2 regions of the Endozoicomonas sp. 4G genome follow, and region 1 is predicted to be linked to the other one. Evidence: predicted binding sites of a transcription regulator. Region 1 holds the regulator's gene; the other holds the start of a gene.

What was found. The regulator FNR, encoded in region 1, switches genes on or off when oxygen is low (the NO sensors DNR and NnrR bind a similar motif). The targets are predictions, from matches to a motif close to TTGATNTANATCAA.
Positions count from the first base shown of each region.
Region 2: K7B67_RS10910 (cytochrome ubiquinol oxidase subunit I) is a predicted target of FNR. The motif match lies at 2,924-2,937, and genes of this name have one in related genera.

Region 1 covers NZ_CP082909.1:1,342,994-1,349,242, forward strand. Annotated here, with positions in the region: gene K7B67_RS04975 (glucosaminidase domain-containing protein) at 1-698, shown strand, start outside; gene ttcA (tRNA 2-thiocytidine(32) synthetase TtcA) at 781-1,701, opposite strand; gene K7B67_RS04985 (TraR/DksA family transcriptional regulator) at 2,029-2,364, shown strand; gene K7B67_RS04990 (hypothetical protein) at 2,370-2,897, opposite strand; gene fnr (fumarate/nitrate reduction transcriptional regulator Fnr) at 3,022-3,780, opposite strand; gene K7B67_RS05000 (hypothetical protein) at 3,989-6,249, shown strand, end outside.
Region 2 covers NZ_CP082909.1:2,815,088-2,821,336, reverse strand. Annotated here, with positions in the region: gene cydB (cytochrome d ubiquinol oxidase subunit II) at 1-1,065, opposite strand, end outside; gene K7B67_RS10910 (cytochrome ubiquinol oxidase subunit I) at 1,089-2,663, opposite strand; gene K7B67_RS10905 (hypothetical protein) at 3,153-5,057, opposite strand; gene K7B67_RS10900 (GGDEF domain-containing protein) at 5,172-6,249, opposite strand, start outside.

The DNA of each region.
Region 1 (6,249 bases):
TCAGGACTGAGAAAAAAGTTGAGAAGGACATTCCCGACTTTGCCGCCATCAAGGAAGTCGGAGAGAAGAAAAGCCAGTTCTTTGCCTACATGAAGCTCATGATTGACGAGGAGAATGAGCGTCTGGCAGGTATCCGTCAGAAAATTAAAAGCCTCAGGGAAAAGCCGGCTCTGCATGAAACGGAAGAACAGTGGTTGTTGGATACCGCCCAGGCGTTCAGAGTGGATAAAGCGCTTAAAGTCAGTGATGAGCTTTATAATGACCTGCTGAACAGGGTGGATGAGATTCCGGTATCCCTGGCTCTGGTGCAGGCGGCCAACGAGTCGGCCTGGGGAACTTCAAGGTTTGCCGTCGAAGCGAATAATTACTTTGGCCAGTGGTGTTTTACTCCGGGTTGCGGCGTGATTCCCGGTGAGCGCCCGGAAGGTGCGACTTACGAAGTCAGGAAGTTTTCTTCACCGGCTGAATCGGTTCGCTCGTATATGTTCAATCTCAATACCAGTCACCATTATGAGGGCTTAAGGGAGCTGCGTTCAAAAAGAAAGTTAGTAGGGCAGCCTGTTACGGGCCCGATATTGGCCCATGGGCTTTATGCTTACTCCTCGCGAGGGGTCGATTACGTGGAAGAGTTGATCGCCATGATCGAGAGTAATGATTTGCTGAAGTACGATTTGGCGGCACACGCTGACCAATATTAACCATACCTCCGTATTCAGACACCGGCAAAACGTCTGTTTTTGAATACGGAGGGGCATTCACAAGAAAGTTGTTGAATCCTTGTCAGAGGTTCACAATGTTCACCATTGCAGCCTGTTCGGGTTTTTCGTCTTCATCGTTTTCATCCCTGAAGGTCAGAGGCACATCCACCGGATCAAAAGCAGTGTCGCCATCTTCAACAGGCTGGCCATCCGCTGTCAGGTTCTTGAAATCAAACAGTGAGCTGTCCGCCAGGTGAGAAGGGGCGACATTTCTCAGGGCCCTGAACATACTCTCCATCCTGCCGGGGAAACGCTTGTCCCACTCGGTGAACATGGCCTTGATCGCCTGTCTCTGAAGATTTTCCTGAGAGCCACAAAGGTTGCAGGGAATAATCGGAAATGCCTTGAACTCAGAAAAGCGGATAATATCTTTTTCGCGGCAGAAGGCCAGGGGGCGTATCACCGTGTGCTGACCGTCATCACTGACCAGCTTGGGAGGCATGGCTTTCATCTTGCCAGCGTAAAACATATTCAGGAACAGGGTTTCCAGAATATCATCCCGGTGATGGCCCAGGGCAATTTTGGTGGCTTTCAGCTCGCCGGCTGTGCGGTACAGGATGCCACGGCGCAGGCGTGAGCAGAGTGCGCATGTGGTTTTGCCTTCAGGCACTTTCTCTTTGACAATGGAGTAGGTATCTTCTTCGACAATGCGATATTCAACATTCAGGCTTTCAAGGTACTCAGGCAGAACATGCTCAGGAAAGCCGGGTTGTTTCTGATCCAGGTTGACGGCAATAACGTCAAAATTGACCGGTGCGTAGGTCTTCAGATTCAGCAGGATATCCAGCAAGGTATAGCTGTCTTTCCCTCCTGACAGGCAGACCATGATGCGGTCACCGTCCTCTATCATGTTGTATTCGGCGATGGCCTGGCCAACCTCGCGTCTCAGGCGCTTCTGTAGCTTGTTGAAGTGGGTTTTTGCGCTTTTTGTCTGGCTTTGCATGTTGACTCTGTCTTGTCTCTCAAAGTACCCAACTTCATTTAAAGCCCGGGAAGGGGCGGTTAAACCGGGTGACTTACAACTTTGAATAATGGTAAAACGGGCCGTATCCCGAAAATTCAAGACATTATAATCCAAGGTTTCACGTCAGGCATCAGGGATAATGACAGTGAATATCTTTTCTCCCGAATTTCACCGGACTTGTTGTGAATGATCTGTCGAAATATGGGTAACAGTAGCTATGCTTAGCTGGTAAGCAATATGCGTAAGGACTCAGCATCCAATTGTTTACACACAGAATAATCGTTGATATTTATTCAGGGGATTTCCATGGCTGATTACGAGAAATTGAAAGTCTGGTTATTGTCTCGCAGAGAAGAGTTGAATATTCGTCTCGGAAACATCAGTAAAGATGTGACTCGCAGGGCCAGTGCCGATTGGTCAGAACAGGCGCAGGAGAGGGAGAATGACGAGGTGATTGATCAGCTGGGTAATGATGCCAGGGCCGAGCTTAACCTGGTTAACAAAGCACTGGATCGCATGAATCATGATGATTACGGTTTTTGTACCAGTTGTGGTGATGAAATAGTCGAAGCCCGCCTGGCTGCCATGCCTTATGCTGATCTTTGCATCAAGTGTGCAGAAAAGCGGGATCAGGCCAGCTGAAGCAATCAGGCCGTCTTCAGGCTTTCTGGTAATGATGCTTCCGTCTCAATAGAATCCGTGATTAAAACCTTGTAACTGTCCACAAAACTCTCGATGGGGCCAGGGTGGTGACGGTGGTAGTAATTGTGCCAGAGCTTGCCCAGGGCGTGGACATCATCCTGAGGCAGCTTGTGGATTGGCTTATCGGTTCGATAATAAATCATCCAGGCAATGGCGGTAGCGTAAGAGAGGTTGGTTGCTAACTCCAGGTGTGGGTGGGCCAGGAATTCTCTTTGGCTGGCCAGCCCCCGGACCAAGCTGGAAAGGTCGGATTTCTTCGCCAGATAATGATCCCAGATATTGCGATGCATTCTTGGTGAAATTTGATAGATACCCAGCGCCTGATGGTGTTCCTGCTTAAGATGGAAGCCAAGCCCGGATTCCCGGGCTGCGGTTCCCAACAGCAGGTTTTCTGCAGTGGGGCTCCACATTCTTAAATGCTTCAGGGTAGGACGAACAACGTAGTGGCGCAGTTCCTTTGCACAAATACCCATCAGGATTTCCCTTGCCTTAGAGCATTATTTTTCATTACAGGGATTATCGTAGCACCCAAAAAAATCTGAAGTACAGTAAAATTTTTACCGCTGAAACTTCAGATTATGAAAAGGGTTCGTGTGCTTACGGGGTAGAGATAATCTGTTCTATATCGACAGACTTCCCGCCCGCCAGCTGGCATAACTGAACCGGGTCGCGTATCTCAATTTCTTTGCCCACGGCCAGAATCAAACCGTTTTTCTGGAATCGGGTAAATACCCGGCTAACGGTTTCTACAGCCAGTCCCAGGTAGTTCCCCATTTCGTTGCGGGACATGGACAGCCGGAATGACTGAGATGAGAAGCCCCGGCGACGGAAACGGCTGGCCAGGTTGATCAGGAAGGTGGCAATCCTCTCATCAGCATTTTTCTTGGACAGTAGCATCATCATTTGCTGATCTTCCCGAATCTTCTTGCTCATCAGGCGCATCATATGACGACGCAATTCCGGGAATTGGTCGGATAGTACTTCCAGCTGCTCAAAAGGGATCTCACAGATCATGGTGGTTTCCATAGCCTGTGCAGAAACCGGGAAGACATCAGTATCCATACCACTCAAACCCAATATCTCGCTGGGAAGATAAAAAGAGGTAATCTGTTCTTCACCTTCATTGGTGGCGGTATAGGTTTTTATGGCTCCGGAGCGAACAGCGAAGACACTGGTGAACGGGTCTCCTTCCAGAAAAAGATACTCCCCCTTCTTGAGAGGGCGGCCTCGCTTGATGATGCGATCAAGCTGGTCAATGTCTTGTAGACTCAATGCCAGCGGCAGACAGAGAGAGCTAAGGCTACAGTCTCTACAGGCCACATGGCTAGGTTGTCGTACATTGGGCTTTGACGTCATTGAGTGGCCTCAAAGTCGTATTGGCGAAATCGTTGGCCATTCTATTGAAAATGTTATCAAAGTGTAAGTCTGTGCTTTCCGAGACTGAGGCGTAATTTCTTCATATCTAAGGCTTTTTCGGGAAATACTTACTCTGTCGCATTGGGTTTAAAGAAAAGGTGTCGATAACTGTTCTGAACACAATTTCGTAAATCAGGGAATTGACGCTATGAATCTGCTCAACTCAGTGACGGGAATGCTGTTTACACCCACCATGCAGGAGCCGGAACCCCGAACTTTTGAAGAACTCGTCGAAGCAGAGGGTCTGTCGTTTAATGATCTTACGTCGCAGGAAAAAAGCATCCTGATGGCCAGAAAGGCCGAGCTGGGGCTGGATAAACTCCGGGCATTAAAACTCGAAGAGGTTGAGTGCGCTGAGCTTGAAGAGGTGCATCGCACCCGGCTTCAAAAAAGTACGATTTGGAATAGCCGGAGAATCGCTGTCACCATAGCCAAGGGAACCGGGGTTCTGGTCGCTGGGGCTTTTGCCGCGGGGGCTGCTTCTGTTTCTATTCCAATGGCTGCCGGAGTGGCTGTGTGTTCGGGAGTAGGTTACCTGTTTTATCTTCGGACCCATGCCGGCGAGCTGGAAAGGCGTTCCAGGCAGCTGACTGATTTTGTCGTTACCCATGCACAACCCCAGAGAATCATTCGGGAACAGCTGGAGCTCAGAGAATCTGAGCGTGCAGAGGCTCTTGATAGAAGACTCCACCAGGCAGAAGCAGAGCTGGAGCGTGAGAGGCAACGAAAAGCAGAGCTCACCAGTCAGCTGGTTCCGGGAACATCGGACCTGGCTTCAGGGCAAGAACACTTTGAGGAGATGCAGTCTCGAATCGAACGACTCAGGGATGCTGAGCAACGGCAAAAACAGTTGGACGATGAGTTAAGAACACTCACTGAACGACACAGGACTGTTGATCTTGAGATAGCAAAAGTGGATCAAGAAGTTGAACAACTGAATGAGCTACGCAGGGACAAGCAAGATACTGAAAGCGAAGAAGCGCTTCGACTCGCCCAGGAACACGTTGAAGCACTTGAAAGTGAAGCCCGGACACTGACAGAAAAGATTAAAGAAAAAGATATTGAGCTTGAAACGCTGCATCGCCAGAAGAACCTTCAGGCTAATGAGATTCAGGCACTGATTCTGCAAAATAAAGCCGTTGAACGAGACACGGTTAAACCTTTGCAAAGAAGACTCAAGGCGGCCCAGCAGTTGCTGATGGAGGCAGAATCGGCACAGCAGCTGATTCAACGACAGCTGTTTCAAACCCAGCAGACCGTTCAATCTCTGGAAGCAGAAGTAACAGACAAAGCGGACACCCACAAAGTTGATTTGGAAAGTGCCATAGAAAGGGTTCAGTTTCTGGAGGATCAGCTGGGTGTTGCCATTCAAAATAAAGATAAAAACCATAAAGAATATCTGGCTGTTATTGATGAGCTAAATGCTGCACGTTCGCAGCTTGAAAGCCACCAGACGTTACAAAAAACGCTGGAAACTCAAATGCAGAAGGATCTGGAGACTCAGCAAATCCAGATAGATCGACTGCGGTCAGAACTGGAGCAACTGCAAAAAGAAAAAGTCCAGTTAATCAATAGCTCGGAAAAGGTCGCTTCCGAGAATCAGTCGTATCGGGAACAGGTTGATCTGCTCACCCAGCAAGAAGAGGAGGTCAGGGCGCGTTGGGTAGAAGCCCATCGGTCGTCTCAGCATCTTAAGGGTGTTGAAAAAGCATTGAAGGCTCAGGGGAAGCTGCTTGAAGAAACCAGGGGGCATTTACACAATGAGTCTTCTTCCAGAAAAGTGCTGGCAGCAGAACTCAATGGCTTGAAGCAGCGGGAAGCAACGGTTGCCAAAGAAAAAGCGTTGCTGGAGGTGGAGATCCAGCGTCTTCAGGATGAGAAAAAGACAGACCGGGCTGCGCTCGCCATGACGAAGGGGCAGCTTGAAGAGAAAAAGAATGAGCATGAACTGTTGCAGGAAAGTTATAACCGTCTTCAGGAGCAGGTCATTCAGGGTAAGTTTTCGAACCAGCAGTTGCGAACCGAACTGGATTGGGTGAAAGAAGAGATACTGCGTAGAAATACAGAAATCCAGAAAGTTCGTGACCTTCTGCAGAAGACCAAAAGCGTTTTGGAAAGCTCAAAGCAGAGGGTGCTTGACCTCAATGCCGAGCAAGAGGCCATTCGCAGTCAAGCCCTGCAGGGGACTGCGGTCAGTGCTATGACTCATGTGAATCAACTGAGCTCTGATTCAGTGAATACCAAAGAGCAACTAAGAACGGTCGAACGGCAAAAACATGATCTGGAGCAGCAGTTACAGAGCCTCAGCAGTATGAATCAGAAGCTGAGGACAGAAGCTGCACAGTTTAATAACAAACGGGGCCAGAAAAGAAAGGTCTGGCAACAGCAAATCAATCAGGCCAAATCTGT
Region 2 (6,249 bases), 1.5 Mb from region 1:
CCAGATGGTGTAACCCAGGATGGTGGGAACAAATATCAGGGCAGCAACGGTCATGATGCTCAGGGTCAGCTCACTGGACGTTGAATCCCACAGTGTCAGGCTGACGTCAGGATGGGTGCTGGACGGCAGAACGAATGGAAACAGTGAGAACCCGGCTGTCATGATAACACCTGCCTGGGTGATTGAACTGCAGGCAAAGGTCAAGCCGTGCAGACGGGTCTTGGCCAGCAGGAAGACGCCGATGGCACCTACAAAACCCATGATCGGCGCAATCAGCATAATCGGGTATTTGCTGTAGTTGGCCAGCCAGATGCCCGCGTCTGCGATGTGAACCGTTTTGCTCAGGGGGTTGGCTTCACCATTAATATCAAGACCGCTGATGACTTCAAAACCAGGCAGGTTAGCCACCCACAAACCGGCAAGCGCAAAGGTGACAATGGTGGCAAGGGCTGACAAACGGGCGACAATGCTCGCACGTTCTTTGATTGGGCTGCCAGAACGCATACTCTGCCACACCGCTCCCTGCATGGTCAGCATGGCAATGCTGACAACACCACAAAGCAGGGCAAAGGGATTTAACAGTGAAAAGAAGCCCTGGGTAAAGCTGGAACGCATGGTGTCGTCCAGGTCAAAACCAAAGCCCTGGAACAGGTTGCCAAAAGCGACACCGAATACCAGGGAAGGGACGATACCACTGATAAACAGTCCCCAGTCACAGTATTTGGTCTGCTCGGGTTTTACCTTGGAACGATAATCAAAGGCCAGTGGACGAATAATCAGGGCGAACAGAACCAGCAGCATGGCCCAGTAAAAGCCAGAGAAGGCCGTGGCATAAACGAGAGGCCAGGCGGCAAACAAAGCACCGCCGGCAGTGATCAGCCAAACCTGGTTGCCGTCCCAGTGCGGGGCGACGGCGTTAATCATGATGCGACGCTCGTCGTCGGTCTTGCTCATAAAAGGTAGCAGGTTGGCGGTGCCAAGATCGTAACCGTCCATGATGGCAAAGCCAATGAACAGGACACCGATCAGAACCCACCAGATGAATTTTAGAACTTCGTAATCCATAGAGATCTCCTTTTATGCCTGTTTTATGCCTGGGCCATATCGTCGGTGCGATTGCGTTCAAAGTAATAGCGGCCAGTATGCAGACTGCTGGGACCTTTGCGAGCGTATTTAACCATCAGGTAAATTTCGATAATAATGCAAACAGTGTAGAGCGCAGCAAAGCCGATAATGCTGAGCCAGAGGTCGGTTTCTGTGCGGGTAGAAGCCGACAGGTAAGTCGGCAGAATACCTGAGATGGTCCAGGGCTGACGACCAAACTCCGCAACGAACCAGCCCATTTCACCGGCAATAAAAGGCAGTGGCAGGGAGTAGAAACAGAGTTTGAGGAACCTGGGGCTCTTGTACTCAGTCCTTCGGGCTGTTTTGTAGAAGGCGACTACCAGCAGCAACAGCATCAGGACGCCAAGACCCACCATGATTCTGAAGGAGAAGAATAGCGGCCATACGGTCGGAATAGAATCTTCTGCTGCCTGGTGAATCATTTCAGGCGTCGCGTTTGGAATGTCCTTGGTATAGCGGCTCAGCAGCAGACCGTAGCCCAGGTCGTCTACGACTTTTTCAAACTGGCGGCGGTTTTCAGGGGTATCCTGACCGTTTTTCAGCTTTTCAAGCAGTTCGTAGGCTTTGATACCACGGTGGATTCTCTCCACCTTGTCGTTGATCAGGTCTTTGATACCCAGTACTTCAGTGTCCAGTGAGCGGGTAGCGATAATGCCCATGAGATAGGGGATTTTGATCGCATACTCCGTTTTTTGCTCTTCCTGGTTGGGTAAACCAAAAACCGTAAAAGCAGCTGGCGCTGGTTCAGTATTCCACTCGGCTTCGATGGCTGCCAGCTTGACTTGTTGTACGTCACCCAACTCATAACCGGACTCATCACCCAGCAGCAGGGTAGACAGGATGGATGCCAGACCAAAGCCTGCGGCCACCGCAAAGGAGCGACGGGCAAAACCGATGTCGCGGCCTTTCAATATGTACCAGGCACTGATAGACAGTACAAAGATGGCGCCTGTTGTATAACCGGCAGAAACCGTGTGAATGAATTTCACCTGAGCCACAGGGTTCAGGATCAAGTCAGCAAAGCTGGTCATCTCCATACGCATGGTTTCAAAATTAAACTCTGCGCCAACCGGATTTTGCATCCAGGCGTTGGCAATCAGGATCCACATGGCCGACAGGTTGGTACCTATAGCCATTAACCAGGTACAGGCCAGATGCTGGACCTTACTGAGTCGATCCCAGCCAAAGAAGAACATACCGACAAAAGTCGACTCAAGGAAAAAGGCCATCAGGGCCTCAATGGCCAGGGGAGCACCAAAAATATCACCAACATAATGAGAGTAATAGGACCAGTTTGTTCCGAACTGGAACTCCATGGTGAGGCCGGTGGCGACACCGAGGGCAAAGTTAATACCAAACAATTTACCCCAGAATCTGGTCATATCCCGGTAGATCTGTTTGCCGGTCATGACATAAACCGACTCCATGATCGCCAGCATGAAGGTCATGCCCAGGGTTAATGGGACAAAGAGGAAATGGTAGAGTGCCGTCATCGCGAACTGGAATCGCGACAGGTCAATGATTTCATCTGGAATCATAGTGCTCCTCGTTCATGACAGTGTTAACAGATCCATATTGGCAATCAGAAAGTGAGTGCTGCCACAGAGGTCCCTTGTGCTGCAGTTACCGCGCATTCAGTATAATAGACACCCATTCAATGCGTGTTTATAACAAGCACAGCGGTGCGTCCGTTTGTACGGATCCTGGATGGGAGCGGATCAATCTATGGCTGGTTAATCAGGTCGTGGCTATGTTACTCGGATTTGTTACATATATGAACTTCGGTAAAACGCAAACTTTGATCTTTATCAAAAATGTTTTAAATACCTTATTTCTTAGGCTTTTTTTAGCGAGATAAGGGACTAATGTTTTAAAATAAAGCATAAATCACTGTCTAAAAACGAAACAGTCTGACCAAAAGCCGAATTCCACGCCATAAGAATAAATGATATCTGTAATAACCAACTATCAGTTTTTCTGATGAGTCTGCCGGCGCCTGATCGTTATCAGGACGGGCGGCAGGGGTGTTAACTGTGAGCAGAAGCAGAGCTGTATTTGCTGATGATCTTATTGGCGTTGTAGAGGTCGATTTGCCAATTGTTCTTGGCCGGGGGAACTTCGATGGGCGAAATATTATCCAGAGAATAGCGGGCACTCATCGGGCTCTCGAACTGGGCAATAAACTGCAATCTTTGCAAATCGGCCTGATAGGTTTGTACCAGAAAGTTAATCGTTCTCTCGCTCAGGGGAACGCGGTAGTAGCGGATCAGGTTCTGGGCCAGTTTCTCGGCACTGGCCGACAGGTTCTTGTCAACATCAGCAGCCAGGGCTTCTCCCAGTGACGCCTTGGTCTTGGCGCTCATACCCGGTTCAATAAAAGCCAGGCTGGATGCATTAGAACTTTCAATAGCTCTCTGAATTTGTGGATCATGAAGATGTATATAGGGGTCAAGAATCGTGGCCACCTCGATAGCCACTTCCCTGGCGCGTGTTTCTGTCAGGTCTTTCTGAGCCGGTGACAGAGGGGAGTTGGTTCGATAGCTTTCCCTGCGCAGACGAGACTCTTTTAAAAACTCTTCCAGGCGGTTGGCGACTTCCATCCTGGTGTCATCATCCAGCTCAATACTCTGTTCTGAAATCGTCAGGCTTCGCTTGAAGTTCTCTTCAGGGTTCTGTTGATAGAGTGTCGAGAGTTTTTGCCAGGACTTCAGGGCACGTTTGAGTTTATCGCTGTCCCGCCCCTGTTTCAGGTAGGCGCGATGTGCTTCGTTGTAAAGCGCAATGGCCTTATCCAGTTGCTCCCGTTTTATATTCAGGGCTAAAACGTGCTTGCCGGTTTTACGGGTCAGGTCCCTGGCCTGACGAACCTGCAAGCTGAGATTGTCGAGCGACTCGGTCGCCGCAGCCAGCAGCTTTTGAGGGCTGAGACCATGGCCGGTAATAATGTCATTCTGAACATCAACATTGTGCAACCAGGTCGTCAGGGCCTTGAGGCGGGAGTAAACTCTGGCCCGGCTGATGCGGAAATCGTTGCGCTCTTCCTCGAGCCTGTCCAGGGCCTTGGCCAGGTCCCAGCGACCAGTATACTCGATTTTCAGCCAGGAAATTTCACGCCCGCAAATCAGTTCGAAGCAGAGTGTAAGTATTTCTTCGACATCGTGAAGGGTCATCAATTCTTCATTATCCCGCTCACTGGCGCTGAGAATCCGTTCAATAAACAGAGGTTCCCTGGGCTGCCCTTTATGAGGTCTCGCGACGATACCGGTCAATCTGTTTTTAAGTGCTTCAGCGATACGCGGGTGAAGCTCCTTGAGTTCCTGGTGATAACGCTTGGCGTCATCAGAGACTTCGTGAACGATGTCACGCATTCTGTGGTAAAGGCCGGCCCGGCGGAATATTTCAATCTGTTCGGCTTTACGGGCCAGTTTGGGATCACCGGTAATATCTTCAACGGCTGTTGAGACCCACTCCGGGCCAAGGTCCAGTTTGCGCAACAGAATGCCGGCAGAATGAATGCGTCGTGCATCTTCCGTCATATTCTGCTGGGCCAGGTCGCGCACCATGTAAATAATTTCAGGAATCCGGTCGATGACGCTGAGCAGGTTGTGTTTGTCGGCAGTGACTCTGCGGCCATGGGTGACGTTGTATATCAGTTTGGTGAACAGACCCAAACCAATGGCTACAATGGAGTAACCAATAAAGTATAAGGTTCTGTCCAGCGGCATCATAGTGCCGTAGCCAATATAATAACCGCCAAAGGCGGCCAGAAGTGTTACCGGACCGGCGGTCCAGGCGTACTGCAGTATAGTGACACTCCAGGGCTCCTGATGAGGGGCACGCGCCACTTTTTCAAGCCAACTTAAATCTCGTTCTTCAAGCTGGAGGTCATCATCATTCCGTTGCTGTCGCCAGCGACTGAACAGAGCGGGCATTGTTGTTTATTTCACTGTTGGGTGGGATCAGGACTTTATTTTAAAGTCTCAGCACGATGGTTCAGTATATGTAGATTTACGTTTTAGGATAAGCGTTTTGTGATCTCTTTTCTCTCAAGCTCCCAGACGCAGGTCCGCACAGGACGGTGCCCGACAGACTCTGTTCTTACCCGAGTGCTTGGCCTGGTATAAAGCATCGTCTGCTTCTTTCAGCAGTTTGTCGACAGTGTCCGTCTGTGGTCCCGTGGCAGCAATCCCCAGGCTGATGCTCAGAGGAACAGGGCCTTCGTTGTAAAGTAATGCCGATTTCCTTAATCGCTCAGCGACCAGTACGCCCTTAACAGCATCTGTGTGGGGCAGAAGTACCACAAATTCCTCTCCGCCATAGCGGGCAATCAGGTCCTGTTGGCGCAGCTCTTTTTGCATTCGTCTGGCCAGGTCAGAGAGTACCTTGTCACCCGCCGGGTGACCAAAACGATCATTAATCTGTTTGAAGTCATCAATATCCATGAAAATCAGGCAGGACTGAGGCTGTTTGGGATTGGGACGGTGAAGAACTTCTGAGGCCTCATTGATAAAAGCTCTGCGATTGAGCAGGCCCGTCAGTGAATCCAGACTGGCCTGGAGTTTCCAGAAGCGAGTCTGTTGATTGGCCTGAAACAGGGTTCGGGCATGGGTACTGATGTCGGTTATCTGTTGCCATTGTAAAGATTGCTGGTATTTTTTCCCCGGTGAAACGACCAGCAGAGTATGGTGGTTTTTTTCGGTATGAAGCAGAAATATCCAATATTTATCGCCGTTTCGATCGGCAAGCCGGACATGATGTTCTTGCTCTGAGCTAATGATGTTGATCAGTTCCTTTTCAATAGTGTCAATGCTGTTTGTGAGTATCCGGTCGGCCTTGGGGTAATGGCTGCTGACATCCCAGCGATCGTTGTTTTTGACCAATATTATGGCAGGCGTAGCGGGCATTACGGCATCCAGAGTGTTTAGAATCCCCTCCCTAATGGCCCTTTCATCCATCAGGGCGTTGCCGGGTGCCTGCAGATGTTGACGCAGGGCAGAATTAAAAACTCGTCGTTTATCATTGACGACAGTGACCAGGTTGATAGAGAGCTTCTGATGATTCTTATGTCTGCGGTGAACCCGGTAAAGACTGAAAATTAATACGGATTGCAGAACAATAAATGCC